DNA from 4 places in the Janthinobacterium sp. Bl 1 genome. Region 2 is predicted to be linked to each of the others. Evidence: predicted binding sites of a transcription regulator. Region 2 holds the regulator's gene; each other region holds the start of a gene.
The links. The regulator FNR, encoded in region 2, switches genes on or off when oxygen is low (the NO sensors DNR and NnrR bind a similar motif). The targets are predictions, from matches to a motif close to TTGATNNNNATCAA.
Positions count from the first base shown of each region.

Region 1: AC4BCN_RS20110 (OmpW/AlkL family protein) is a predicted target of FNR. The motif match lies at 5,905-5,918, and genes of this name have one in related genera.
Region 3: paaA (1,2-phenylacetyl-CoA epoxidase subunit PaaA) is a predicted target of FNR. The motif match lies at 1,263-1,276, and genes of this name have one in related genera.
Region 4: AC4BCN_RS22620 (universal stress protein) is a predicted target of FNR. The motif match lies at 3,149-3,162, and genes of this name have one in related genera.

Region 1 covers NZ_CM177086.1:4,474,825-4,482,139, forward strand. Annotated here, with positions in the region: gene AC4BCN_RS20080 (NAD(P)-binding domain-containing protein) at 1-734, shown strand, start outside; gene AC4BCN_RS20085 (YceI family protein) at 982-1,548, opposite strand; gene AC4BCN_RS20090 (YbaN family protein) at 2,013-2,471, shown strand; gene AC4BCN_RS20095 (methionine ABC transporter ATP-binding protein) at 2,796-3,605, shown strand; gene AC4BCN_RS20100 (methionine ABC transporter permease) at 3,598-4,272, shown strand; gene AC4BCN_RS20105 (MetQ/NlpA family ABC transporter substrate-binding protein) at 4,305-5,132, shown strand; gene AC4BCN_RS20110 (OmpW/AlkL family protein) at 5,222-5,839, opposite strand; gene AC4BCN_RS20115 (LysR family transcriptional regulator) at 5,986-6,882, opposite strand; gene fur (ferric iron uptake transcriptional regulator) at 7,131-7,315, shown strand, end outside.
Region 2 covers NZ_CM177086.1:274,150-281,464, forward strand. Annotated here, with positions in the region: gene ccoP (cytochrome-c oxidase, cbb3-type subunit III) at 1-660, shown strand, start outside; gene ccoG (cytochrome c oxidase accessory protein CcoG) at 665-2,047, shown strand; gene AC4BCN_RS01185 (FixH family protein) at 2,102-2,626, shown strand; gene fnr (fumarate/nitrate reduction transcriptional regulator Fnr) at 2,630-3,388, opposite strand; gene AC4BCN_RS01195 (response regulator) at 3,628-6,708, shown strand; gene AC4BCN_RS01200 (TOBE domain-containing protein) at 6,776-7,315, opposite strand, start outside.
Region 3 covers NZ_CM177086.1:5,857,176-5,864,490, forward strand. Annotated here, with positions in the region: gene paaB (1,2-phenylacetyl-CoA epoxidase subunit PaaB) at 1-160, opposite strand, end outside; gene paaA (1,2-phenylacetyl-CoA epoxidase subunit PaaA) at 189-1,178, opposite strand; gene paaX (phenylacetic acid degradation operon negative regulatory protein PaaX) at 1,446-2,576, shown strand; gene AC4BCN_RS26435 (hypothetical protein) at 2,476-2,727, opposite strand; gene AC4BCN_RS26440 (M14 family metallopeptidase) at 2,868-3,992, shown strand; gene AC4BCN_RS26445 (methyl-accepting chemotaxis protein) at 4,371-6,074, shown strand; gene pmbA (metalloprotease PmbA) at 6,112-7,315, opposite strand, start outside.
Region 4 covers NZ_CM177086.1:5,015,342-5,022,656, forward strand. Annotated here, with positions in the region: gene AC4BCN_RS22610 (chemotaxis protein CheA) at 21-1,919, opposite strand; gene AC4BCN_RS22615 (protein phosphatase CheZ) at 1,919-2,776, opposite strand; gene AC4BCN_RS22620 (universal stress protein) at 3,244-3,711, shown strand; gene AC4BCN_RS22625 (response regulator) at 3,867-4,511, shown strand; gene AC4BCN_RS22630 (Crp/Fnr family transcriptional regulator) at 4,849-5,655, shown strand; gene hemP (hemin uptake protein HemP) at 5,907-6,104, shown strand; gene AC4BCN_RS22640 (hypothetical protein) at 6,190-6,516, shown strand; gene AC4BCN_RS22645 (DUF2325 domain-containing protein) at 6,555-7,315, shown strand, end outside.

The DNA of each region.
Region 1 (7,315 bases), 2.1 Mb from region 2:
CCATGGTGCAGCGCTCGTCGACGCACATCGTCAAGTCCGATTCCCTGATGGACCTGGCGCTGGGCGACCTGTACTCGGAACGGGCGCTGGCGGCCGGCATGACGACGGCCAAGGCCGACCTGACGTTCGCCTCGATCCCGTACAAGATCCTGGCCGACTTCCAGAAACCCGTCTTCAAGGCCATCCGCGAACGCGATGCGGATTTTTACGCGCGTCTGGAAGAACGGGGCTTCATGCTCGACTTTGGCGACGACGATTCCGGCCTGTTCATGAAATACCTGCGCCGCGGCTCCGGCTATTACATCGACGTGGGCGCCTCCGAGCTGGTCGCCGAAGGCAAGATCAAGCTGAAAAGCGGCGTCGGTGTACAGGAACTGAAAGCCCATTCCATCGTGCTGTCGGACGGCACGGAACTGCCGGCCGACCTGGTGGTGTACGCCACCGGCTACGGTTCCATGAATGGCTGGGCGGCCGACCTGATCTCGCCCGAGGTGGCGAACAAGGTGGGCAAGGTGTGGGGCCTCGGGTCAAGCACGACGAAAGACCCTGGCCCGTGGGAGGGCGAACAGCGCAATATGTGGAAACCCACGCAGCAGCAGGCGCTGTGGTTCCACGGCGGTAACCTGCACCAGTCGCGCCACTATTCCCAGTACCTGTCGCTGCAGCTGAAGGCGCGCATGGAAGGGTTGAACACGCCCGTGTATGGGCAGCAGGAGGTGCATCACTTGTCGTGATTGTCTTGCATCCCGGCGCATGTCAGCTCATGTCGGATTACGTGCGGCTTTGCCGCGCTAATCCGACCTACTGTCGAAAAAGCGGTGGATTTTGGCCCGCCGCTTCTTGCGGCACCTGTAAAACCACGTAGGTCGGATTAGCGCGCAAGCGCGTAATCCGACACAATGTTGGCGCATGCCGGATTACACACGAAAAAATGGCGGTGGACCGAAGTCCGCCGCCATTTTTACGTCATGCAGCCAACGATTACTGTTTGATGGCTTCGATCGCGAATGTCAGGGTGACGTCATCGCTGACGGCTGGCGCATATTTGCCGGCGTTGAATTCCGAGCGCTTGATCTTGGCCGTGGCGTTGGCGCCGCAAGCGTCTTTTTTCAGCATCGGGTGCGGTGCGCAGGCGAACGAGGTGACGGTCAGGGTCACTGGCTTGGTCACGCCTTTCAGGGTCAGGTTGCCTTCAACGGAGGCCAGCTTGTCGCCGTCGAAATTGAACTTGGTCGATTTGTAGGTGGCGACAGGATACTTGGCCGTGTCGAGGAAGTCTTCGCCCTGGATGTGCGAGTTGAACAGGGTCGAACCCGTGTCGACGGACTTGGTATCGATCAGCACTTCGACGGCGCCCGTCTTGGCGGCGCGATCCAGCGTGACCTTGCCGGTGGTGTTATTGAAACGGCTTTGCTGCGTCGAGAAGCCCATGTGGGTGTACTCGAAACGGGGGAAAGTGTGGCTGCCATCGATGACATAGACTTCTGGAGCGGCAAAAGCGGACAGCGAGAAGCCGGCGGCGGCGATAAAAGCGAGCAGTTTTTTCATAATGGATTCCTGATAGGAGTGGAGGATGTCAAAACCGCAAGCAGCTGCAGGCGGGAAGCGCTGCGGCTGATTGTCTGGCTTCAGTTGCAACAGATTATGCATGGCATGAAGATCGATGTAAAACGGAAAATATGCCTAGTTAGCATCGAAAAAATCGATAATAAAGGCAATGATGTCCATGACAGCGCCTTCTGCTGCCGATTATTGTCTGCATTGCCAAAAATATCCAGCGTTATCAAATGCAAAGATGAGAATGATTCTTGTTATTATTCTGTGCAATGGTTATCATCACGGCCCGGGCGGACATGCAGCGGCGCCTTGATTCATCCATAATAGAGCAGAACACAGCACAGAAAAAACATGACGGCCACCCGCCACACCCGCCACGATATGCGCATCTTGAACGCCCATCCCACCGCCTCCCCGCCCCGCAGCCAGGGCCTCACCGCCGGCGCCCTCGCCTGATGCGGGAGCCGCACGCCCAGCCGCCACTGCGCGAAGCGCACGGCGTGCGCCTGCGCCGCTGGGCCTGGACCGCCGCCGGGGCCCTGATGGTGCTGCTGGGGATCATCGGCGCCATGCTGCCCGTCATGCCGACGACGATTTTCCTGATCCTCGCCCTGGCCTGCTTCAGCCGCGCCTCGCCGCGCCTCGAGCACTGGCTGCTGCACCATCCCCGCTTCGGTCCGCCGCTGCGCCAGTGGCGCGAACACCGCGCCGTTTCGCGGCGCGGCAAGACCATGGCTTGCCTGGGCATGGCCATCGGCTTTGTCGCCATGTGCCTGGGCCACCCGCCGTGGTGGGTCATCGCACTGGTGGGCGCCATGGAAATCGCCGTCCTCGTCTACCTGCTGCGGCGCCCGGAAGGCCCCGCCACTACCGGGGCAGAATCTGCCCGCGAAGAGGGTAATGGCGGGCAGTAAACCGCCCTTCCCGCATCCAAAAAATGGCAAGTGAGCCGAACTGCACATAAAAGCACAGCGATACGTCCGCAGGGCGCGGCGAACTTTTCACCAAGATGCGGCCCCTGTCGCGCCCGCCACGTGATTAAATTCGGCAAGAACGCTACTTTCCCGCTTTTTTAACTTGAAAACAGGCACATAGACATTATTTGCATATTCAAAGCAAGATTCTGTCGTAGGAGTAATAACACGATCGGAGGTATACTACGCAACCGACGTAACAGGCTGGGCGATTTGGCCCCTGCAAGCGCGCCTGTCACGGTCCAATAAAAAAGGAAACACTGCATGACCACACCACACCGTACGCCGGTGATTCGCATCGATGGCGCGAACAAGACCTTCGCGCTGCCCAAAGGCGAACAATTCCACGCGGTCAAATCGGTCACGCTGGAAGTCTATCCCGGTGATATTTTCGGCCTGATCGGCAAGAGCGGCGCCGGCAAATCGACGCTGCTGCGCCTGATTAACCTGCTTGAGCGCCCTGACAGCGGCACCATTACCGTGGCCGGGCGCGAACTGACACGCCTGGGCAAGAGCGAATTGCGCGACGCGCGCCAGAATATCGGCATGATTTTCCAGCAATTCAATCTGCTGCAAAACGCCAGCGTGTTCGACAACGTCGCCTTCCCCCTGAAAATCCATGGCACGACCAAGGGCGAGCAGATCGCCGCCAGAGTCGAGGAATGCCTGGCGCTCGTCGGCCTGTCCGACAAGCTGCACAGCTATCCGGCGCAATTGTCCGGCGGGCAGAAGCAGCGCGTGGCGATTGCCCGCGCCCTGGCCAGCCATCCCGACGTGCTGCTGTGCGACGAGCCGACGTCCGCGCTGGACGCGGAAACGACGCGCGCCCTGCTCGACACCCTGCGCGACATCAATGCGCGCCTGGGCGTGACCATCGTCATCGTCAGCCATGAGCTGTCGGTGCTGGGCGCCATCTGCAACCGCGTCGCCGTCGTGGAAAAAGGCGCTATCGCCGAACAATTCGATCTGAGCGACACGGCCACCCCGCGCAAGACGGCGCTGGGACGCGAGCTCGCTTATTACGGCACCGAGGCGTTTGAAGCCACCGCATGGAAGGATGCAACACATGTTTGAAGAATCGATCAATAACGTCATCAACCTGCTGCCGGAAATCTGGGTGGCGCTGGGCCAGACCATGACCATGCTGGGCATCGGCCTCACGGCCGCCATCCTGATCGGCGGCCCGCTGGGCATCTTGCTGTTCCTCGTGTCGGAAGGCCAGTCGCTGGAAAACCGTCCGCTGTCGATGATCCTCGGCTGGCTGGTGAATACCGTGCGCAGCTTCCCCTTCATCATCCTGCTCGTCGCCCTGACGCCGTTTACGCGCATCATCGCGGGCACCTCGATCGGCCCGCTGGCAGCTGCCGTGCCGCTGTCGTTCGCCGCCATTCCCTACCTGGCGCGCCTGGTGGAACAAAACCTGCGCGAAGTGCCGCGCGGCGTGATCGAGGCGGCGCACGCCATGGGCGCATCGGAAATGCAGATCATCTTCCGCGTGCTGCTGGTGGAAGCGCGCTCCGGCCTCGTGCTGGCGCTGACCGTGCTGTCGATCAGCTTCCTGTCGTATTCGGCCGTGGCCGGCGTGGTGGGCGGCGGCGGCATCGGCGACCTGGCCATACGCTACGGCTACTACCGCTTCGAGACGGACATCATGGTCGCCACCGTGGCCATCCTGATCGTGCTGGTGCAAACCATCCAGTTCGCCGGCACGCGCATCGCCAAGCGCCTCGACAAACGTTAATTCATATTCAGTATTTCAGTACAAGGAAAAGCATGAACCACATTCGCCGCACCCTGCTCGTCGCCGCCACCAGCCTGGCCTTCGCCACCGCCGCCCACGCCAAGGACCCGAAAGAACTCGTCATCGGCACCAGTTCCGGCCCCTACTCGGACCAGCTGAAGCTGGGCATCAAGCCTATCCTGGAAAAACAGGGCTACAAGGTCAAGATCGTGGAATTCAACGACTACGTGCAGCCGAACTACGCGCTGGCCGAAGGCTCGCTGGACGCCAACGTGTTCCAGCACATCGTATATCTGACCAAGTTCGCCACCGATAACAAGCTGCCATTGAGCCCCTTGATCACCGTACCGACCATGCCAATCGGCCTGTACGGCGGCAAGCAAAAGTCCCTGGCGGAAGTCAAAAACGGCGCCACCATCACCATGCCGAACGACCCGACCAACCAGGCGCGCGCGCTGGTCATGCTGGCCAAGATGGGCTGGATCAAGCTCAAACCGAACGTCGACCCGCTGCGAGCGTCCGAACGCGACGTGCTGGAAAACCCGAAGAAGCTGAAACTGGTGCCGCTGGAAGCGGCGCAGCTGCCACGTTCGCTGGCGGACGCCGACTACGCTTTCGTCAACGGTAACTTCGCCCTGGCCGCCGGCATGAAACTGACGTCGGCCCTCGCCGTGGAAAAGATCTCGGACAGCTACATCAACCTGGTTGCCATCCGCACGGCCGACAAGGCCAAGCCATGGGTCAAGGACCTGGAAGCGGCCTACCGCTCGCGCGCCTTCCTCGACGCGACGAACAAGTATTTGGCCGGCTACGAAAAGACGGACTACCAGCTGGCGCTGGAAAAGACGCTGAAAAAATAAGACAGCGCATGCCACGCAAAAAAACGGCCAGGTTCGCACCTGGCCGTCTTTTTTATTGTCCACGCCGCGTGGGCGCAGCCGGTCAATGCTTAGAAACGGTAGCCGACACCGACACCGATCAGGACAGGATCAACCTTGACTTCGCTGATCTTGGCGCCACCGGTCAGTACATCGCTGCGGATCTGCACTTTCTTGATGTCGAAGTTCAGGGACCAGTTTTTGTCCAGTTTGTAGTCAACACCGGCTTGCAGCGAGTAGCCCCAGCTGTCGTGTTCCAGGCGGCAGGCGCAGTTCAGCAATTTGACATCCGAGATATTCGTGTAGTTGATGCCGGCACCCACGTAAGGGCTGAACTGTTTTTCAGGCATGAAGTGGTATTGCAGCGACAGGGTCGGCGGCAAATGCTTGAAGGTACCGATCTTCGTGCCGGCAAGGTTGACGTCATGCTTTTGCGGATACGTCAGAATCAGCTCGGCAGCGATATTCGGGGTGAAGAAATACGAAATATCGATTTCAGGAATCGTCTTGCTGCTGACCGTGAAAAGGTCGGATGCGCCGACGCCACCAACAGGAGCAGATTTGTTGGCCGGATCGAGGTGCACGGCGCGCGCACGGACCAGCCATGGGCTTTCCTGTGCCATTGCGTTGCCGGCGAATGCGCCGATGGCGGCCAGGACGATTGCTGCTGCAGTTGCGGACTTTTTCATTCTAGTTCCCTCTTTTTGTCGTTAAGTAACGCTGCGAAGTCTAAGAGTGCAGTGCAACAAAAACTTTGATCCACATCAAATAGTGCTAGATGGCATCACTAGAGGCATTTTTTCCTTTGCCCAGGTCAAGAAAATGCCGCAGCGCGTCAATTCGCCTCGGCAAACACGCTGGCGACCCAGTCGGCAAACACGCGTACGCGTCGCGACAATTGCCGGTGATGGGGATACAGCACGGACACGGGCAGCGGGTCGGGACGCAAGTCCCGCAGCACTTCCACCAGGTCGCCCGCAGCTAGCGCCGATTCAAGGTGATACCGGGGCGCCTGAATCAGGCCCATGCCCGCGCGGCAGCAGGCGTGGTACGCGTCCGCATTGTTGACGGACACCGTGCCCGGCAAGGCCACGCTGTGCCGCTGCCCATCCACCTTGAAATCGAAGGGCCAGACCTTGCCCGTTTGGGCGGAAAAGAAATTGACGGCGCGGTGGCCCGCCAGTTGCGCCAAATTTTCCGGCGTGCCGTGCGCGGCCAGGTAGGCGGGACTGGCGCAGGTAAGCTGTTCGAGCAACGCCACCCTGCGCGCCACCATCGACGAGTCGCCCAGTTCGCCCACGCGCAGCACGCAATCGACGCCTTCGCGCACCAGGTCGACGAGGCGGTCGCCCATGCCGATTTCCAGTTCGATCAAGGGATAGCGGGCGCAGAACTGGTCCAGCACGGGCATGACGAAATGCATGGCCAGGGTCGCGTGCAAGTCGATGCGCAGCTTGCCGGCCGGCTGCTGCGCCGCCGAGGAAAACACGGCTTCCGTTTCTTCCAGGTCCGCCAGCAAGCGCACGCAGCGCTGGTAATACGCTTCGCCATCGGGCGTGGGCGTGACTTGCCGCGTGGTTCGCTGCAGCAGGCGCACGCGCAGCCGCGCTTCGAGCTGCTTGATCGCATGCGTGACCGTCGCTTTCGGGTAGCCGAGGTCATGCGCCGCCTGCGTGAAACTGCGTAACTCGACGATGCGCGTAAATATCCGCATCGCATCAAATCGGTCCATGCCGTGCTCCATTGTTATTCCCTGGTGCACAGTGTAGCGATTCAACGGGTATTTTTCGATTCTTCATGATAACTGCCGGCATATGTTGCCCGCCACGCAATCACTACTTGCGCCGATGTCACTGGTTGGCAGGCAGCTAGCGCAGCATAATATTCCAGTTCGCACGATACAAATGAGAATAGTAATGATTATCATTTGCGATATAATGAATGACCTCGCTAGGCGATTACAAAAAAGGAATGGGAGACATGGATATATTGAGGGAACTGCGTGAATCGGGCTTGAAAGTGACCATCCCCCGCTTGCGGATTCTGCAGCTGTTTCAAGAAGGCACGATCAAGCACCTGAGTGCGGACGATGTCTACAAACTCTTGCTGGCCGAAAAGATCGACGTGGGCCTGGCCACCATCTATCGCGTGCTGATGCAATTTGC
Region 2 (7,315 bases):
AACTATGCCGGCAGCCTGGGCTGGAAATCGACGGGCCAGTACGAGGAAGAGCTGAAGAAGGCGGAAGCCGACTACGGTCCCCTGTTCAACAAGTACCTGAGCCAGGACTTGAAGACGGTAGCCGCCGACCCGCAGGCACAAGCCATCGGCCAGCGCCTGTTCCTGACCTACTGCGCGCAATGCCACGGTTCGGATGCGCGCGGCAACAAGGGCTTCCCCAACCTGACGGACAAGGACTGGCTGTATGGCGGCGAACCCGACATCATCAAGACCACCATCCTGCACGGCCGCAATGGGCAGATGCCACCGATGGGCGCCGCCCTCGGTTCCGAAAAAGATGTCGAGAACGTGGCCCATTATGTGCTGAGCCTGTCCGGTTCGACCTCGGATCCTGTCAAGTCGGTGCTGGGCAAGGCCAAGTTTGGCGCCTGCATGGCCTGTCATGGCGCCGATGCGAAGGGCAACCAGATGCTGGGTGCGCCGAATCTGACGGACAAGGTCTGGCTGTACGGCGGCAGCGCCGATACCATCATGGAAACCGTACGCAAGGGACGCAGCAACACCATGCCGGCCTTCAGCGATTTCCTCGGCGAGTCCAAGGTACACGTGCTGTCGGCGTATGTCTGGAGCCTGTCGAATCCTCAGACGCCCGTGAAATGATGTAATGGAACCTCAAGTCATCAAGATGTATGCGGCCCGCGAGCAGATCTACCCTCGCGAGGCCAAAGGACGCTACGCTACCTGGCGATGGGTATGCGTATGGCTTACCCAGCTCGCGTTCTACGGCTTGCCGTGGTTGACCTGGAATGGCAGGCAAGCCCTGCTGTTCGACTTGACCACGCGCAAGTTCTACATTTTCGGCGTCGTGCTGTGGCCCCAGGATTTCATCTATCTGGCGGCCCTGCTGATCATCTGTGCGTATTTGTTGTTCCTCGTCACGGCCATTGCCGGGCGGGTGTGGTGCGGGTTCTCTTGCCCGCAAACGGTATACACGGAAATCTTCCTGTGGGTCGAACGCCGCATCGAGGGCACGCGCAGCGCGCGCATGGCCCTCGACAAGCAGGGCCCGTCCGTGCGCAAGGCGTTCAAGAAGACGGCCAAGCACCTGGTGTGGGGCGCCATCGCCCTGTGGACGGGCTTTACCTTTGTCGGCTACTTCACGCCGATCAAGGAACTGGCGCAATCGGTGGTCACCTTGAATTTCGGTCCCTGGGAATGGTTCTGGGTCTTGTTCTACAGCCTGGCAACCTACGGCAACGCGGGCTGGCTGCGCGAGCAGGTGTGCAAATACATGTGCCCCTATGCGCGCTTCCAGAGCGCCATGTTCGACCAGGACACCCTGATCATCACCTACGATGCCAAGCGCGGCGAACCACGCGGCGCCATGAGCAAGAAGGCCGGCCACAACGACAAGCTGGGCGATTGCATCGACTGTACCCTGTGCGTGCAGGTGTGTCCGACCGGTATCGATATCCGCAACGGCCTGCAGTATGAATGCATCGGCTGCGCCGCCTGCGTCGATGCCTGCAACAGCGTGATGGACAAGGTCGAGCGGCCGCGTGGCCTGATACGCTACAGCACCGACCATGCGATGGAAAACAACTTCAATTCGAAGCAGATACGCCAGCGCGCCATGCGCCCGCGCGTCTTGATCTACACTTCCATCCTGGCCCTGATCATCATCGCCGTATGTACCTCGCTGGCCCTGCGCACGCCCCTGAAAATGGACGTGATCCGCGACCGCGGTTCGATGGGACGCGAAGTGGAAGACGGCATGATCGAAAACGTCTACCGCCTGCAGATCATGAACACGTCCGAGCAAAGCCAGCATTTCAAGATCAGCGCTTCCGGCTTGCCGGGCCTGACCTTGCTGACGCGCGAAGAAGTGACCTTGCAGCCGACGGAAACGCTGGGCTGGCCGATCCGCCTGCGCGTGCCGCACGGCGTGGGCGAGAAGGGCTCGAACAAGATTGCGATCGAATTGCAATCGCTGGACGACCCGTCGCTGCATGTGCGTGAAAGCGCGGTCTTCATCGTGCCGCGTTAATGCAGGAAGGCCGGTCCCCGCATGGGGGCTGGCCGTTTACACAGGAGAAATACCATGTCCGACAGTCTGAAACTGCAGCCTCCCGTTGCACCGTGGTACAAGCATCGCTGGCCATGGCTGCTGATGATCGGTCCCGGCCTGTCCGTGGTCGTCGGCAGCTTCATGGGCTATATCGCCTTTACGCAGCCCGACGCGCTGGTGGTGGGCGACTATTACAAACAGGGCAAGGCGATCAACCAGGATTTGAAGCGCGACACGATCGCCAGCGACCTGGCCATGGATACGAGCCTGGCGTACGACGTGGCGTCAGCGCGCCTGAGCGGTTCCGTGCACAGCTTCGGCAAGGCCTACCAGGGACCGCTGCAGCTGCACCTGGCGCATGCGACCCTGCCGGAAAAGGATATCAAGCTGCTGGTGCAGCCCGATGCGGCCGGCAATTTCTCGGTGCCCCTGCCGATGCTCGAACGCAGCCGCTGGCAAGTGCTGGTGGAAAACGACAAACGCGAGTGGCGCCTGTCCGGCATCTGGACCTGGCCCGTGCAACGCAGCATCGCGCTGCATGCGGATGAAGAGTTATAAGCCTTACTTGCAGACGTCCGTGCCTGCCGTAATGGCTTTCAGCTTGGCTGGTTGCAATATTTCGATCTCGCGGTTCGACACCCGCAGCCAGCCTTCCTTCTTGAATTTCGACAATAAACGGCTGACGCTCTCGATGGTCAGGCCCAGGTAGTTGCCGATTTCCTCGCGCGACATGCGCAGCTGGAATTTGCTGCTCGAATAGCCGCGCGCCTCATAGCGCGACGCCAGGTTGACGATGAAGGCGGCAAAGCGCTGCGTCGCCTGCATATTGCCCAGCAACAGCATCACGCTTTGCTCGCGCGTGATTTCCTGGCTCATCATGCGGTGGAAATGACGGAGCAGGGTCGGCATATTGCCCAACAATTGCTCCAGGCTGGAAAACGGAATTTCACACACTTCGCTGTCTTCCAGCGCCACCGCATTACAGTGGTGGCGGTCGGCGCTGATGGCGTCCATGCCCAGCAGTTCGCCGGCCATCTGGAAACCCGTCACCTGCTCTTCGCCGCCCGGATTGATCTGGTATGTCTTGAAGTGCCCCAGGCGGATCGCGTACAGGTTCTGGAACGAGTCGCCGATGCGGAACAGCGAGGCGCCGCGCACGATCTTGCGGCGGCGGCCGATGATCTGGTCCAGCCTGTCCATGTCGCCCATATCGAGGCCCATCGGCAGGCACAATTGATGCATGCTGCAGGTCGAGCATCGCGCACGCAACGCTTCCACGGTCACTGTGGGCAAGGTTGGAGTGATTAGCGCTTCAGTCATGTCGGTACCTTTTAGAAAATGCAACAACAAGTTTACTGCATACCGGGTTGCCGTGTGCCAATTTCACCGCAATTTCGCTGAATAAACGACGTTCCGACTTTAATTATATGGCAACATCGTCAAAAGCCCATGCGGGTAGGGGCATTTGTGCGGCGGCGCTTGCCAAGCTGGGGTATTGATAGGAAAATTCCTGACAGCATTATCTGCCGCCTGTGCCGCCCGGTACTGAAAAGGAAATCATGAAGCCTCTCGGCATCAAAGCAAAAGTCGCGCTGGCCACCAGCCTGACCTCGATCGCCATGATCGCGCTGGTCACCATGATACAGGTGCAGCACATGCGCGACGACTTCACCCGAGTACTGCTGAGCCAGCAGTCATCCCTGATCAGCCGCACCGCTGCCGAGCTCGACGACAAGCTGGGCATGCTGCTGCAGATCGTCACCCTGACGGCCAGGCAGCAGCCGCCGGAACTGATGGCCCAGCCGGCCCAATTGCGCCAATACTATTCGCGCCGTTCGATGCTGGTGCTGTTCGACGACGTGCTGGTGCTCGACGCGCATGGCGCCGTCGTGGCCGACATGCCGGAAGTGGCGGGGCGCACCGGCATCAACGTCGCCGAGCGCGAGTATTTCCAGACCGTGCTGCGCACGCGCCAGCCCATGATCACCGAACCGATGCTCGGCAAGTCGAGCGGCATGCCCATCGTGCAGATGGTGGCGCCCGTGCTGGCCGCCGATGGCCAGGTGGCCGGCGTGGTGATCGGCGTGCTGCGCCTGTACAAGGACAATCTGCTGGGGCGTCTGCGCTCGGAAAAGATCGGCAAGAGCGGCTATTACTTCATCCTCACGCGCGGCGCCGTGCCGCGCTACGTGCTGCATCCCGATACCAGCCGTTTGCTGCAGCCGCGCCAGCCGAGCGCCAACCTGACGACGACCCAACTGCTGAAGGAAGATGGCGAAGGCAGCATGGTCAGCACGAATAGCCGCGGCATCAAGGCCGTCAACAGCTTCAAGCGCCTGAAATCGGTGAACTGGCTGCTGGCCACCTCGCTGCCCGTCGCGGATGCCTTCGAACCGTTCGATGGCGTGCTGTACCGGCTGGTGCTGTGGAGCATCCTCGCTTCGCTGCTGGCCGCCGCCGTGCTGGGCTGGGTCACCGTGCGCCTGCTGTCGCCGCTGGTGCGCCTGCGCAACACCCTGCTGGCCCTGCGCACCAGCGGCAGCCGTTTCACCCCCGTGCCGGTGCAGCAGCGCGACGAGATCGGCGAACTGACGGAAGCGTTCAACGGCCTGATGAGCGAGCGCGACCGCCTGCAGCAGGAACTCGAATCGCGCGCGGCGGAACTGGAGCAGGAACGCGACCGGGCCGAGGCCGCCAACCGCGCGAAAAGCGATTTCGTGGCCAACATGAGCCATGAAATCCGCACGCCCCTCAATGCCGTGCTGGGCATGGTGTATTTGCTGGGTAATACCAAGCTTGATACGGAACAGCGCAAGTATCTGACCATGGTGCGCGTGGCGGGCCAGTCGCTGCTGGGCATCCTCAACGACGTGCTCGACTATTCGAAGATCGAGGCACGCCGCATGGAACTGTCGCCCGTCGAATTCGACCTCGACGAAGTCATGAATACCCTGGCCACGACGATGACGATGAATGCGGGCGAAAAGGAACTGGAACTGGCCATCGCCGTCGAGCCCGACGTGCCGCGGCGCCTCTTGGGCGACGCGCAGCGCCTGCAGCAAATCCTCGTCAACCTGGCCGGCAACGCCATCAAGTTCACGGAGAGCGGCGAAGTGGTGGTGGCCGTCAGCCTGGCCGAGAGCAAGAGCGAGAGCGGCCGCGCCTGGCTGCGCTTCGAAGTGCGCGACACGGGCATCGGCATGACGGAACTGCAGCAACAGCAACTGTTTGCCGCATTTTCACAGGGCGACCAGAGCATCACGCGGCGCTTCGGCGGCACGGGCCTGGGCCTGGCCATCAGCAAGCAGCTGATCCACATGATGGGCGGCGACATCGCCGTCGCCAGCAGCGAAGGCAAGGGCAGCCGCTTCTGGTTCAACGTGCCGTTCGAGATGCTGGCGCAGCCGGCCGAAACTCGGCGCACGCCGGCCCTGGGCCAGCTGCGCCTGCTGGTGGCCGATGATAACCGCACCACGCGCGAACTGATCGTCAAGCTGATCGAGGCATGGGGCTGGCTGGCCGACGAAGTCGATTCCGGCTTTGCCGCCATCGAACTGTACCGCGAACGCCTGGCGCAGCAGCAGCCGTACGACGTGGTGCTGGCCGACTGGCACATGCCCGTGATGGACGGCCTGGCCACGGCCAAGGCCATCCGCCAGGCGGCCAGCGGCCAGCGCCAGCCCATCGTGGTGATGGTCAACGCCTTCGCCCGCAACCACCTCGAGGAAATCTCCAGCGCGGCCGAGGCCGACGTCGTGCTGATGAAGCCGATCACGGGATCGAGCCTGTTCGATGCCCTGCATCAGGCGCTGATCACGAAGAACGACGGCGGCGAGCAGCGCATCCTGCACCAGCCGCTGGGCACGGAACTGGCCGGCGTGCATTTCCTGCTGGTGGAAGACAATCATTTGAACCAGGCCGTGGCGCGCGGCATCCTCGAACACATGGGCGCCACCCTCGACGTGGTGGGCGACGGCTTGCAAGCCGTGGAACGGCTGCGCACGGAAGCGCTGCGCTACGACATCGTGCTGATGGACATGCAGATGCCCGTCATGGACGGTTTCAGCGCCACCCACATCATCCGCACGGAACTGCGCCTGAGCCTGCCCGTGATCGCCATGACGGCCGGCGTGCTGGCGTCCGAGCGCGAGCGCTGCATGACGGCCGGCATCAGCGACTTCATCGCCAAGCCCGTGGTGGTGGAAGAGATGATGGAAGTCATCCTGCGCCACCTGCCCAAACGCCCGCAAGTGCAGACGGCCGAGCCGGTGCGCGTCGCCGATGAAGAGGTGTTTTCCATGGCGCCGCTGATGCGCGTGATGGGACGCGACGCGAAGGGGCGCGGCGTGCTGCGGCGCATGGTCGAAGACGCGCTGAACAAGGGCATGACGCCCGTGCGCGACGCGGAAACGGCCTTGCAGGCGGGCCGTCACAGCGACGTGGCGCGCATCCTGCACAGCGTGCGCGGCTCCGTCGGCACCCTGGGCACGAAACGCCTGATCCGCGCCGCGTTCGCCACCGAGGAAGCGATCGACGCCGGTCGCCTGGACGAAGTCCCAGGCCTGCTGGCGCACACGGCGCAGGAGCTGGAACTGGCGCTGGCGGCGGCGGCGGATTGGTTGTCGCGGTTGAAGGATTAGGCCTGCAACGTAAAGCTGGGGTCAGACCCGCCGGGTCTGACCCCGGAACTTTGCTCAGCGCCGCCGTTTACGCCGGTACACCGAGGATCACACTAGATGCTTTAAACATCGCCGTCACGCTGCCGCCAAGTTCGATACCCAGGTCCGTGCTGCTCTGATTGGTGATGATGGCGGCGATCGTGCCGCCGCGCGGCAAGTCCAGCACCACTTCCGTGTTGACGGCGCCCGTCTGCACGCGCGTGACCGTGCCGGCCAGCTGGTTGCGCGCGGAAAAACGCGCGCCTTCGCTGTCGGCCACGAGGATGATGGACGAAGCCTTGATCAGCGCAAACGCTTCGGCGCCAGGCACCAGGCCCAGGCTTGCACTGCTGCCCTGCGTGACGATGGCCACGATGTGCTGGCCGCCCGGCAATTCCAGGGTGACTTCGTCGTTGACGGCACCCTGTTTCAGTTCGGCCACCTTGCCCAGGAATTGATTGCGCGCCGTCGTTTTCATGGCCATTCTCCGTATGAGTAAAAGATCGTCGGCGATGCCTTCGGCCTGGCTGCCCAGCTGGCGCAGGTAGCGCGCATGCTCGCGTTCGATGATGCGGAAATTGTCGACCAG
Region 3 (7,315 bases), 730 kb from region 2:
CCACCCAGATGCTCACGCCTTCATTGCGGCGCGTGTAGACGTCGCGCGCATGGTTGACCGCCATGGTGGCGTCGGAAGCGTGCAGGCTGCCCACATGCTTGTGCGCCAGGCCGTGCTGGCTGCGGATGAAAACTTCCCACAATGGCCATTCTTTGCTCATGTTGCTATCCCCTATCTGTCTTGTGTATTTACGCTGCCGCTTTATTAGCAGCCTGCTTGTCTGCATACGCGACCAAGGCATCGCGGAACCATGCGCCGTCTTCGTACGCTTTCACGCGCGTTTGCAGGCGTTCGCGGTTGCACGGGCCATTGCCCTTCAGGACGTTGTTGAACTCCGACCAGTCGATCTCGCCGAATTCATAATGGCCCGTTTCCGCATTGAACTTCAGGTCGGGATCGGGCACGGTCAAGCCCAGGTATTCGATTTGCGGCACGGTCTGGTCGACCATGCGCTGGCGCAGTTCGTCGTTCGAGAACAGCTTGATGCGCCATTGCGCCGACTGGGCGCTGTTGACGGAGGCGGCGTCGGACGGGCCGAACATCATCAGGGATGGCCACCACCAGCGGTTCAGCGCATCCTGCGCCATGGCTTTCTGCTCGGGCGTGCCCTTGCACAGCGACATCATGATGTCGTAGCCCTGGCGCGCATGGAACGATTCTTCCTTGCAGACGCGGATCATGGCGCGCGCATACGGACCGTAGGAACAGCGGCACAGGGGAATCTGGTTGATGATGGCCGAGCCGTCGACGAGCCAGCCGATGGCGCCCATGTCGGCCCACGACAGGGTCGGATAGTTGAAGATGCTCGAATACTTGGCTTTGCCCGAGTGCAAGGCGGCCAGCAAGTCGTCGCGCGATGCGCCCAGGGTTTCCGCGGCGCTGTACAGGTATAGGCCGTGGCCCGCTTCGTCCTGGATCTTCGCCAGCAGGATCGATTTGCGTTTCAGGGTCGGCGCGCGCGTGACCCAGTTACCTTCGGGCAATTGGCCGACGATTTCCGAGTGTGCGTGCTGCGAAATCTGGCGGATCAGGGTCTTGCGGTAGGCGTCCGGCATCCAGTCCTTGGCCTCGATCTTGATGCCTTCGTCGATGCGCGCCTGGAAAGCGCGCTCTTCTTGACCCATGTCGTCGAGGGAACGGACGTTCTTGAGGCCGGTTTCAACCATTTGTGCGTACATGATGTGTCTCCCATGTCTTTGATTTTGCGCAGCAACGCGGTGCGATGAACAGATAATACGATACAAAAAACGATTTGCATACACTTGATATGAATCATTTTAAAAAATCGTATCTTGTGCCGCTTTTTTGTGCGTATGATATTGCTTATGAGAAAACACTATGGAGCGCCACCAGCGCTTCCGGCAAATTATTGCCGCGCTACCCGCGCAGCCAAGTAAACTGCTGCTTTTATTGATTCGACCGCAACACGGCCAGACCGGAACCACATGAAGAACACCCGCTGCACGGCATGGATAGCCGATTTCCTGGAAAGCGACCCACCGCGCTCGAAGTCCCTGGTGATGACCATCTTTGGCGACGCCATCGTGCCACGCGGCGGCGCCATCTGGCTGGGCAGCCTGATCGAACTGCTGGCGCCATTCGGCGTCAATGACCGCTTATTGCGCACCAGCGTGTTCCGCCTGGCGCAGGAAGGCTGGCTCAGCTCGCAGCGCGACGGCCGCCGCAGTGCCTATACGATACGCCCGGAGGCGCTGGCCCGCTTCGAACGTGCCTACCGCCGCATCTATGCGCCGCTGGTCGTGCATTGGGATGGCAGCTGGACCCTGGTGATCGGACCGGCCGGCAGCATCGGCGCGGCCGAGCGGGGAGCGCTGCGCAAGGAATTATTGTGGGCCGGCTATGGTTTGATTTCTCCCGGCATCTTTGGCCACCCCGCCAGCAATGCGGAAGCGCTGGAAGATATCCTCGTGCGCAACGAGGTGCAGGGCAAGCTGTACGTCTGCCACACCACGGAATTGCCGGGCGTGAGCACGCGCCCCCTGCGCGACATGGTGGGCGACTGCTGGGACTTGTCGGAAGTGATGGCCGGCTACGAAAAATTCATCGCCAGCTTCCAGCCCCTGCTGACCCTGCTGCAGGAAGAACCCGTGTTCGATGCGGAGCAGGCGTTCGTCATCCGCTCGCTGCTGACGCACGCCTACCGCCGCGTGCAGTTGCACGACCCGCAACTGCCCGTCGAACTGCTGCCCGAACCGTGGCCCGGCACGCAAGCCTATGTGCTGGCGCGCGACCTGTACCGCATCACGTATGCACCTGCCGAGGAGCATATCCTGGCGACATTGCGGCGCGAGGATGAGCATGCCCCGGACGTCGAGCCGTGGTTTTTTGAACGTTTTGGTGGACTTACTACTTCAACGTCTGAAAAATGTTCAGGGCCAGGCGCGTGGCCGCAGGCAGTACGACTAGTACGCCAAGGCAACGCAACGCCGCCATGGACATTTTCTCAGGCGTTCACTACTTCACCACTACTTGCTTGGCCCCTGCCAGCAAATCCTGCCCCAGCTTTTCCAGCGCATTGGCCTGCACCAGCATGGTGTCGAGGATGGCGACGTTGAACGTGTATTCGGCCGGCGTCGTATAGCCGGGGAAACGCAGGATGCGCAGCAATTCCTGCAAGGTCGTGCCCTTGCCCAGGTGCGCCAGGGCGTCGCTGAGGGCGCTGACTTTCTTTTCCAGTTCGCGTATGTGTTTGCCGTTGTCATCCATGATGATCTCCCCTGTTGGAGCTTTCACGTTAGCAAAGCATGTCCGTCATCGCTTGCGCCAGCACAAAGGCACCGCTAAAACAGGTATCATCGCGCCATTGCACACGATGCAAAACCCATACGTTTTTATCAGGAACACTCATGACCATTAAAATCAGCCAGCAATTCGACGCCGGCGCGATCGAGGTGCTGCGCGCCGACGATGCCCAATCCATCGAGCTGAACATCCGCAAGGATTCCCACGCCGACATCACGCAGTGGTTTTACTTCCGCCTGCAAGGCGCGCAAGGCGAGGCGTGCACGATCCGCTTCATGAACGCAGGCAAGTCGGCCTACCCGGACGGCTGGAAAGATTACCAGGCCGTCGCCAGCTACGACCGCGAAACCTGGTTCCGCGTGCCGACCAGCTTTGACGGCACCGTGATGACGATCGAACATACGCCGGAAGAGGAAAGCGTGTACTACGCCTATTTCGAGCCGTACCCATGGGACCGCCATCTGGCCCTGATCGACAGCGCGCAAGCGTCGCCGCTGGTGCGCCTGATCGACCTGGGCAGCACCGTCGAAGGCCGCGACATGAACTTGCTGGTGGTCGGCGACGCCGATGCCGAGAAAAAAATCTGGGTCATCGCGCGCCAGCATCCCGGTGAAACGATGGCCGAATGGTTTGTCGAAGGCATGCTCGAAGCCTTGCTGGACCAGGCCAATCCGTTTGCCCGCCAGTGCCTGCAGGACGCCGTCTTCTACGTGGTGCCGAACATGAACCCGGACGGTTCCGTGCATGGCAACCTGCGCACCAACGCGGCTGGCGCCAACCTGAACCGCGAATGGATGACGCCGACCATGGAGCGCAGCCCGGAAGTATTCCTGGTGAAACAGAAAATGCATGAAATCGGCTGCGACCTGTTCCTCGACGTGCATGGCGACGAAGGCTTGCCTTACGTCTTCGTGGCCGGCAGCGACGCGCTGGAAAATTTCACGCCAGCACAAAAGGCCGAGCAAGATCGCTTCATCGCCGACTTCAAGGTGGCCAGCCCCGACTTCCAGGATGAGCACGGCTACGAAGACGGCCCGTTCACGCCGGAAGTGCTGACCATGGGTTCGCCCCACATCACGCACGCCTTCGGCTGCCTGTCGCTGACCCTGGAATTGCCGTTCAAGGACAACGCCAACGATCCCGACCCGCAAACGGGCTGGAGCGGCGCCCGTAGCGCCGCCCTGGGCGCGGCCGTGCTGCAGCCTATCCTGTCGACCTTGCGCGCCTGAGCGCCAGGGCCACACCGGCCCGCTTGACCCCATGCCCCGCTCGCCGGGGCATTTTTTTTGCCCGCGCGGCAAGCGTTGCTGGCCCGGTGATTTTTTGCGCGAACATCTTGCCTGTCAGAAATTATCGTCCTACACTAAACAACAAAATCGGACCGTGCCATTCTGCGCGGACCCTCAAGAATACGCCGCTGGCCCCGTCGCCGGCGCTCTGCAATGCGCATCCATGGCATTGCCCTTGACATCACGGCCCCATACCTGCCGAGCTAGCTCTCTGTAACGCAAACTGACCGCATCAGCATCGTCACGGACGGACGCCGCCTGTCCGCAGGAACGATGCCCAGCGCACGCTTTCCGCTTTCCGCCGAGGATGAATGACTTATGTCCAAGCTTAAAATCAGTACCCGCCTGGCCTTCAGTTTCGGCCTGATCATTGTCCTGCTTATCATGGTGGCATTTGTTTCCATCAGCCGCATCCGCAACATCAATGCCTCGACGGAAAAAATCCTCAATGACCGCTATGCCAAGGTCATGCTGTCCAATGCGATACAGTTCGAGGTCAATGTCCAGGCCCGTATCTTGGGCATCGCCATCATCGGCGCCAACGATGCTGACGAAGTCAGCAGTTCCATAACCAAGGTACAGGCGTCGGTCAAAAAGAACGTGGAACTGCTGGCGCGCCTGAAAGCTCTGGTCAACACACCCAAAGGCCAGGAGCTGTTCCAGGCCGTGGCGAACGGCCACGAAGCCTATGGCAAGACGCGCGATGCGAATATCAAGCTATTACAAGAAGGCAAATCGGAAACGGCGGGCACTTTCCTGCTGACGCAGCTGCGTTATCCGCAAGAAAAATTCCTGACTGCACTGGCGGCCATGGCCAGCTTCCAGGAATTGCTGATGGAAAGCGAAGGCAAGCAAGCCGCCGCCGATGGGCGCATGGCCATCATCCTGTCCCTGTCCCTGTCGGTCATCGCGACGGCCATTGCCATTGCACTGGCCATGCTGATCAGCCGCTCGATCAGCCGCCCCATCGGCGAAGCCGTCAAGGTGGCGCAACGGGTGGCAGCCGGCGACTTGTCGGTCACCATCGACGCGCACGGCAACGATGAAACGGGCCTGCTGCTGCGGGCCTTGAAAGAGATGAATGACAATCTGCAAGGCATCGTGGCGCGCGTGCGCCATGGCACGGATGCCATCGCCCACGGCTCGCGTGAAATCGCCTCCGGCAATATGGACCTGTCGTCACGCACGGAACAGCAAGCCAGCTCGCTGGAAGAAACGGCATCGTCGATGGAGGAACTGACGTCGACCGTCAAGCAGAATGGCGAAAATGCGCGCCAGGCCAACCAGATGGCGCAATCGGCTTCCAGCGTGGCCAGCAAGGGCGGGCAGGTAGTGGCCGAAGTGATCACGACCATGGATTCCATCAATGCCTCGTCGAAGAAAATCGCCGACATCATCGGTGTCATCGACGGCATTGCTTTCCAGACCAATATCCTGGCCCTGAATGCGGCCGTGGAAGCGGCCAGGGCGGGCGAGCAGGGACGGGGCTTTGCCGTGGTCGCCACGGAAGTGCGCAACCTGGCCCACCGCTCCGCCTCCGCGGCGAAGGAAATCAAGATCCTCATCGACGACTCCGTGCACCAGGTCAACCTCGGCAGCAGCCTCGTGAACCAGGCGGGCAGCACCATGGAAGAGATCGTCAGCAGCGTGCGGCGCGTCACGGACATCATGGCCGAGATCACGTCCGCCAGCAACGAGCAGGAAGCGGGCATTGAACAGATCAACCAGGCCATCACGGAAATGGATGCCGTGACACAGCAAAATGCGGCCCTCGTGGAAGAGGCCGCCGCCGCTTCCGAAGCCCTGCAGGATCAGGCGGGCATTCTGGCCGAAGCCGTCAGCGTGTTCAAGCTCGACGGCACGCAGGCGCTGCCACCGGCGCAGGTGCAAGCCATCCGCGCTCCGGCACGCGCGCCAGCCAAGCTTGCCGCCGCGCCACGCGCCACGGCAGCGCCCGCCAGGAAAGCGGGCAAGGCGGGGGCACTGGCCGTGGTCGCCGATACCGATTGGGAAGAGTACTGAGACATCCCCTGCCGCAAGGCAAACATCAGAATGCGACTCAGCCGCCCGCCACTACCATGCTCTCGATGAGGATGGACCCCGTCTCTTTGGTGCCGCGGCGCAAGGCGTCGGCGCCCACGGCCACGATGTTGCGCAGCATGTCCTTCATGTTGCCGGCGATGGTGATTTCTTCCACCGGGTATTGAATGACGCCATTTTCTACCCAGAAACCGGACGCGCCGCGCGAATAGTCGCCCGTCACGTAATTGGTTCCTTGCCCCATCAGTTCCGTCACCAGCAAGCCCGTACCCAGCTTTTTCAACATGGCGACAAAATCGTCGCTGGCGGCCGTCAGCTTCGAGGTCAGGTACAGATTGTGCGAACCGCCCGCGTTGCCCGTCGTCTGCATGCCCAGCTTGCGGGCCGTGTAAGTCGACAGGAAATAGCCTTGCACCACGCCATCCTTGACGACGTCGCGGCTGACGGTTTTCACGCCTTCTTCATCGAACGGCGCCGAACCGACGCCGCCGATCACGTGCGGGTCTTCGAAGATCTGCACGTGCGACGGCAGCACTTGCGTGCCCAGCGAGTCGTTCAGGAACGTGGACTTGCGGTACAGGGCGCCGCCCGAGGTCGCTTGCACATAGGTACCGAGCAAACCGGCCGCCAGCGGCGCCTCGAACAGCACGGGACAAGTGCGCGTGCCGAGTTTGCGCGCATTCAGGCGCGACAGGGCGCGCTCGGCGGCGTAACGGCCGATGGCTTCCGGGCTAGCCATTTTGGCGGCGTCGCGCACGGATGAATACCAGTCGTCGCGCTGCATCTTGGCGCCCTTGCCGGCGATGGGCGCCACGGACAGGGTGTGGCGCGAAAACGGGTAGCCGCCGATGAAGCCGCGCGAATTGGCGGACACAAAATGCGATTGCTGCACGTGTACGCTGGCGCCTTCGCTGTTCGTGATGCGCGGGTCGACGGCAAACGCGGCCGCTTCGGCCCGCTGGGCCAGCGCGACGGCTTCCTCGGTGGAAATGAGCCACGGATAGAACAGTTGCAAGTCGCGGGGGGACATTTCCAGCATGTCGGCGTCGGCCAGGCCGGCGCAATCGTCCTCGGCAGTGAAGCGGGCGATGTTGTAGGCGGCGTCCACCGTGGCGCGCAGTGCGGACGGCGAAAAGTCGGAAGTGCTGGCATTGCCGCGCTTCTTGCCGACAAACACGGTCACGCCCATGCCCTTGTCCTTGTTTTGCTCGATCGTCTCGATC
Region 4 (7,315 bases), 1.6 Mb from region 2:
TGGTGTCAGTGCCGGTGTTTCTAGGCAGCCAGACGCACACTCCCCCTGCACCCGTCCATCAGGAACGACAGACCCACGACCAGCACCAGCTCGCCTTCGGCCGAACGGGCCGTACCGGTAATGCCTTCCACGGTGATGGCCGTCATCGGCTTGATCACGAGGTCGGCCGTGCCATCGACGGCTTCCACGGCGAGAATGTATGGCTGCGGCGCAGCGACAACGATGCCGACGCGCTCGCTGCACGATTCGTAGCCCAGCGAGCCGGCCAGCGACCGCACGGGCAATGGACGGCCCTGGTCTTTCAGCACGGGCGCGCCGCCCACTTCCATGAAGGTTTCCGGCAATTCGACGACGCGCTGTACCACCGCCATCGGCAGCGCCAGCGCGGCGCCCGAGGTCGATACGAGCATGGTCGGCACGATCGACAATTCGATCGGCAGGCGGATGGCAAACTTGGTGCCCTTGCCCAGCGATGATTCGATGTGAATGGCGCCGCGGTTTTTCTCCACGGCCGTTTTCACCACGTCCATGCCCACGCCGCGCCCGGAAACGCTGGAGGCGACTTCCTTGGTCGAGAAGCCCGGCAGGAACACCAGCTGGAAGCATTCGTCGTTGCTCAGTTGCGCGTTTTCGCTGATCAAGCCCTTTTGCTGGGCCTTGCTGCGCAGGAAGACGGGGTCCATGCCCTTGCCATCATCCTGCAGCACGATCATGACGCTGTTCGCTTCCTGCCATGCTTTCAGCGAAATATACGATTTGGCGGGCTTGCCGGCGGCCAGGCGCGCTTCCGGCGATTCGACGCCATGGTCGAGCGAGTTGCGCAGCATGTGCACGAGCGGATCGTACAGGCTGTCCACGACGACGCGGTCGACTTCCGTTTCCGCGCCTTCGATGGTCAGCTCGACATCCTTGCCCAGGTCTTTCGCCAGTTCGCGCACCAGGCGCGGGAATTTCTGGAACAGGCGGCCGACGGGCTGCATGCGCGTGGCCAGGGTGGCCCGCTGCAGTTCCGTCGAGTAGCGCGAAGCGCGTTCCAGGGTTTCCGCCAGGGTCGCCATCAAAGTAGCGGCCTGGCCTTCGAATTTGAATTGCAGCAAGCGCTCGAGCAGCACGGCAGCCTGGTTGGCGGCCTGCACGGATTCGCCGGCCACTTCCAGCAGCGCGTCGAGCTTGACGGCGTCGACGCGGATGCTGTCTTCCTTGACCGGTGCGGCATGGCGTACTTCCGGACGCTCTTCGCGTCGTTCGGCGCCATCCCAGGCCTTGGCGGCCGGTTTGGCGGCGGCAGCGGCAGGTGCAGCAGGTGCGGCGGCGGCCACGGCGGCAGGCGCAGCGGCGGCGGACACGGGCGCGGCAGCGACCCGGCTACCCTCGGGCACGACGGCGTTGTACATGGCTTCCCAGTCCAGGCCATCGGCGCCGGCAGTGGCAACGGCAACGGCAACGGCTGGCGCGGCCACAACAACTTCGGCAACCTCGGCAACAGGCGCGGCCACTTCCGCCACGGCGGCGGCTGGCGCAGGCGCATCCATGCCCTTGCCTTCGATGGCGTTCGTCAGGATATGTTCCAGCTCTTCCGGCATGGCCGGCAAGCTTTCCGGCGCGGCGCCATTGGCCAGTTCCGTCAGCTGGTCGGCCACGAAACCGGACGCTTGCAGCGCCGCCTCGATGGCGATCGGGGTCACGGGCGCGGCGCCCGTGCGCAAGGCGTCGAACAGGTTTTCCGTCAGATGGCAGGCCGCCACCAGCGCGGGCAAGCCCATGAAGCCGGCGCCGCCCTTGATGGTGTGGAAGGAACGAAACACGGCATTCAGTGTTTCCTTGTTGTCAGGATCGCGCTCGAGGCGCAACAAGTGCTCTTCAACATTAACCGCAAGATCCATCGCCTCAACGACGAAATCCTTGAGCATATCGTCCATTAGAATCCCAAATCCGCAAGAAGGTCGTCTACATTATCCTGGTCCAGCGCCACCGACGGCACGGACGGGCCCTGCATCAGCGGCACCGGTTTTTGCGCCAGTTTCTCGCGCACCTCGGCCGGCGCGTTGTCGCGCAGCAGCTGGGCCAGTTCGTTTTCCACCGTCTTGGTGATGTTGACCACTTTTTTGATCAGCTGGCCCGTGATGTCCTGGAAGTCCTGTGCCATCATGATTTCCAGCAAGCGCGCTTTTTCCGCTTCCGTTGCTTCGGAAACGGCTTGCGCGAACTGGCGCGAATCGCCGGCCAGGGCCTTGAATTCTTCCAGGCTCAGCTTGCCATCGAACAGGGCCGTCCAGCGGCTGTCCATGTCCTTGGCCTTCTTCGACAGCACATCTTGCGCCGGCATGCCTTCGTCGAGCGTGTTCAGAACCTTGTTGGCTGCCTGCTCGGTCAGGGTGGCGACGTATTCCAGGCGGTCCTGGGCGTCGACGATCTGCGACGACGCTTCCGTCAACGCCTTGTCGTAGCCCAGTTCGCGCAGCGAATCGTGCAGCAGGCGCACGATGCCGCCCAGGCGCTCGAACATCGGCTTGTCGGACTGGTCGACGGGATCGGCCGCGTCGCCAGGCGCATCGGCGCCGGCCACGGGCGCCGCTTCCGGCGCGGCTGGCGTTTCTGCCGCGGCGGCTGCCGGCACGGCGGCGCTGGCCGACACGGAGTCGAACAGCGCGTCGAAATCGTCATCCGCAATCACGGCGGGAGCGGGCGCGGCGGCAGGCGCGGGCTGAGCCGCGGCCGCACTTTGCGCAGATACTTCATCGAATAATGCGTCGAAATCATCAGCGGCGTTGGTCATATCCCTGCTTCTCCATAATTTGTCAAAATTCCGCCTGAACTGTGCGTTTTACAGACTGATACCCACAATTTCTCGATTAAGATGATTTGAGGCAATACCGCTGCGATGGTGCGAGTGTAGCAGGGCGCCGCCCTGTTGGTAAATCTCAAAACGCGCTTCCTGGTGCAAAGCTGGCCCACAAGAGCTTTTCCACCAGGAAATAAGTGTTCCTGCTGTTGTATTTTGAAATACTACCATTGGCGTGCGTGCAAGACCACGCGCAGTACAAGAAATCCTGCTTCCGGGCGCCCGCGCAACAGCGCAGTATGGACATCGTTGCAGCTAAAACACGATCTTTCTGCCAATGTTGTCTATACTGAAGGTGCAGTTGTGTTGATAATTATCAAGTCTTTACATGAATACAATGCTGCCGCCGCGTCTACAATAAGAGGCGTTGCGTGCGCTCAGTCACCGTCAAAGGATCTGCCATGTATAAGAAAATTCTGATCGCCACGGACGGCTCCACCGTCTCCAACTTGACGGCCTGTGCCGGCGTTGCCTTTGCCGAACAGATGCACGCCGACATTCTTGCCGTGTACGTGGCGCCCGAATACCAGTATCCGGTATACATCGAGATCATTCCGCCAAGCTACCCCAGCGAGGAGGAATACCGCATCGCCATGCGCAAAGCGGGCGCCGACCACTGGCAGCCCATCCTCGACGCGGCCGCCAAGCGGGGTCTGGAAGCGACGGGCTTGACGGCCTTTTCCGACAGCCCCGCCCTGAAAATCGTGGAAGTGGCGCAATTGCAGCATTGCGACCTGATTTTCATGGGCTCGCATGGCCGCAGCGGCTGGGGACAATTGCTGCTGGGCAGCGTGACCAACAAGGTGCTGTCGCACTCAAAACTGCCGGTACTCGTGCATAGGCTGATCAAGGAACCACCATCGGAATAAGGGGTCACATGGCCACGCAGACCGCCGTTGCCGGCACATTAAGAAAAAGGCAAATTTTCGGCCGCGTCAGTTAAAATGGCAACGTTTCTCGTTTCTCAACATTTGATTGTCCGGTGACGGACAGAGCAGATTTCACGCATCCAGATTGCCCGCCTATGATACGTATTGTGATTGCCGACGACCACACCATCATGCGAGAAGGATTGAAGCGCATCCTTGACGGCGCGCCGGACATCGATATCGTGGGTGAAGCCATCGACGGCTTTGAAGTACTCAACCACGTACGCCAGGGCGGTTTCGACCTGCTGCTGCTCGACCTGTCGATGCCGGGCCGCAGCGGCGTCGACCTGATCCGGCAAATCCGCAGCGAGGCGCCGAAGCTGGCCATCCTGATCCTCACCATGCACGAGGAAGAACAATATGCGGTGCGCGCCATCCGCGCCGGCGCGCAAGGCTATCTGACCAAGGAAAGCGCGGGCACCCAGCTCGTGGGCGCCATCCACAAGGTGGCGTCGGGACGTCCGTATATCAGCGCCGAGGTGGCGGAGCAACTCGTGCTCAACATCATGATGCCGAATGAAAGCTTGCTGCACAAACAGTTGTCGGACCGCGAGTTCGAAGTCTTTTCCCTGCTGGTGGCGGGCAAGTCGATCACGGAAATCGCCAACAATCTGCACCTGAGCGTCAAGACGGTGAGTACGCACAAGACGCGCATCATGCAAAAGATGGGCATGAGTTCGCTGTCGGAAATGGTCCAGTACGCCGTGGCGCACCGCCTCTTATCCCCCTTCAAGACTTGAGCACGGCGGCGCGCGCCCGCGCGTCGACCGTAGGAACAATCCTACCTCACCTACCACAGCTCCTACTGCCATATTCAGCCACTGCTGATATTAATTGGATACGGTTGTTGGCATACTGAAACCAGTAATCAAGTTGCTGGGAAGTTATTTCATCACACAGCAAGTCGTCAGCGAATTGAGCTCTACCTGCCTGGACGCGCGCCGCCCCTTCCCTGCCCGCCGTCCTGCGCACCCTGTCATTCAACTCTGAACTACCTGTCACCAGGAGATGAACATGCTGTCCACGCAAACGCCCGAAACCCGCGCCGCCTCCCCATCGCTGGCCCCCTCCTCCCCGATGGAAGCAGGGCGCCAGCGCCAGGGGCGGCTCTGGTCGAACCTGAAGGAGGTGTGCGACCTGCTGCATATCTCCAGCGCCTGCACCATCGCCGCCGACGAACTGCTGTTCCAGCACGTGCAATTCAAGACGGGCCAGCGCGTGCACACCATCGGCCAGCCGTTCGACACCCTGTACATCGTCAATTCGGGCTTCCTGAAAACCGTGCTCATCGATGAATTCGGCAATGAACAGGTACTGAGCTTTCCCATGAAGGGCGACATGCTGGGCGTTGACGGCATCCACTCGCGCCATTACTCCTCGGAAGCGGTGGCGCTGTCCGACTGCGACCTGATCCTGCTGCCGTTCAAGAAGCTGACGGCGCTGGGACGTGTTCACCTGGAACTGGAAAACGTCATGTACGGCGTGATGAGCCGTGAACTGGTGCGCGAACAGGCGATGATCGGCATGCTGGGCGCCTTGAGTGCCGAAGCCCGCGTGGCGCGCTTCCTCGTCTCGCTGGCCGACCGCTTCGCGCAGATGGGTTACTCGAGCAAGCTGTTCAACCTGCGCATGACGCGCCATGAAATCGGCAGCTACCTGGGCCTGACCCTGGAAACGGTGAGCCGCACCCTGTCCGCCTTCAATGAAATCGGCCTGATCTCGGTTGACCAGCGCACCATCGGCATCAAGGATCCGGACGCCCTGAAAACCCTGCGCCGCCTGCCGCCCTCGCGCTCGCGCGCCAAGCAGCTGGCCGCCGCCAAGCTCAAGGCCGACACCACCGCCGCCGCGGCCGCCTCGGCCCAATTGCTGGCCACGATTTAACGCCATCCCGCTTTCTTCCAGCTTGGCACAGGCTTGACCCGGCCAAGGCGCGCACCGCCTTGCCGGGTCTTTTTTGCCGCCACCGCCCCTCCACGCCGCGCCAGCGGCCGCCTTTGAACGACCTCGTCGGCCAAGGCGTCGCGCTGCCATAAAAAAGCGCAGGTTCCGCACAAATAAGCCTTGCTTTTCGGGCCACATTCAACAATAATGCAAATACGAATCATTCTCAACTGAGATAAAGAAAGCCCAACATGCAAAGCTCAAAACCAGCCTTGATCCAGGATGCCGCTACTGCCCACGTCCGTCCTCCCGTCAGCATGGCCCAGCCGGCGCGCCGCATCACCAGCGAAGCCCTGTTGCAGCAGGGCCGCGAAGTGGAGATTGAACACAGCGGCAAGATCTATCGCCTGCGCGTCACCCAATTGAACAAGCTGATCCTGACTGCCTGAAGCAGCACGGCAGCCAGTCACCACACTCGCCAGCCAGTCGCGCCCCGTGCGCGCAGCCAGCCAAACCACCGCACAGGAGTGTTTGATGGCGCATGACCGACCTTCCCCGATGTTTTCTTCCCCGCAAGGCCAACAGCCTGAATTGCTGCTCTCGGCCGTGCTGCACCTGATGTCGCACTATCATGCGGGCAGTCCCTGCGAGAAACTGGCCGGTGTCATCGAACGCCATCTGCAAGCGCTGGCCGGCTCGCCCGGCCTGAGTCCCGTGCTGCAAGCAACTTGCCAGCAACTGTCGCAGCAATGGGCCGCCCTGGTGGCGCTGCACCAGCCCACGCCGCCGAAGACCACCTTGCTGGATCGCCTGGCACGCATGCTGAGCGCCAGGCGCCCCGCTTCGCCCCTGCCGCAATAGTTCTCTTCAACATCTCCACCGCCCAACAGGATACCGCCATGTGTGACAAAGACCAGTCCCTGCCCGTCATCAGCAATTGCGCCCACGCCGACACGGAAACGGCCGCGCTCGCTTCGCGCCGCCGCCGGCTGTGGGAACTGTCGCACACCTGCCATTGTCCGCTGGTCGGCGTGGGTTTGCCATTGGGCTACCTGCGCAAGCTGGTAGGCAAGATGACGGGCGGACGCGTGCTGGCCGACGACTACGAAGTGCACGTGGGCGCCGTGACGGAATGCGGCGCGCGCAACCGCCTGTCCGAAGCGCTGCAAAAGGAACTCGAACGCCGCTACGCTCCCGTGATCCTGCGCTTTCGCGGCGCCAAGACGACGGAGCAGGTAGCGCAACTGTGGCGCACGGCCGTCGCCAACGGCGACGTGTCGGGCGCTTTCTGGGCCGGCCTGACACACCCGCGCTGCGATGCCGAGCTGGAAGAGCAGATGTGCCGCGACCTGCACATGATCCAGCACCAGGCCGGCGCCTGCGTGCGCGCCGACATGGGCAAATTTACGGCCTTGCAGGAAGAAAACGCGCGCCTGACGCACGAACTGGCCAAGCTGCAACAACGCAGCCAGGCCGCGCTGATGGAAAAGACGGGCGAGCTGGAACGCCAGGAAGCCGTGCTGCTGCGCACGCGTGCCGAGGCCATCGGCAAGGACAGCGTGATCGACGGCTTGCGCGCGGAACTGGCGCAGTTGCAGGCCGCCATCCCCGCCCTGGAATCGCGCACGCGCCTGGTCGAGCGCCTGGCGCAAATGGATGA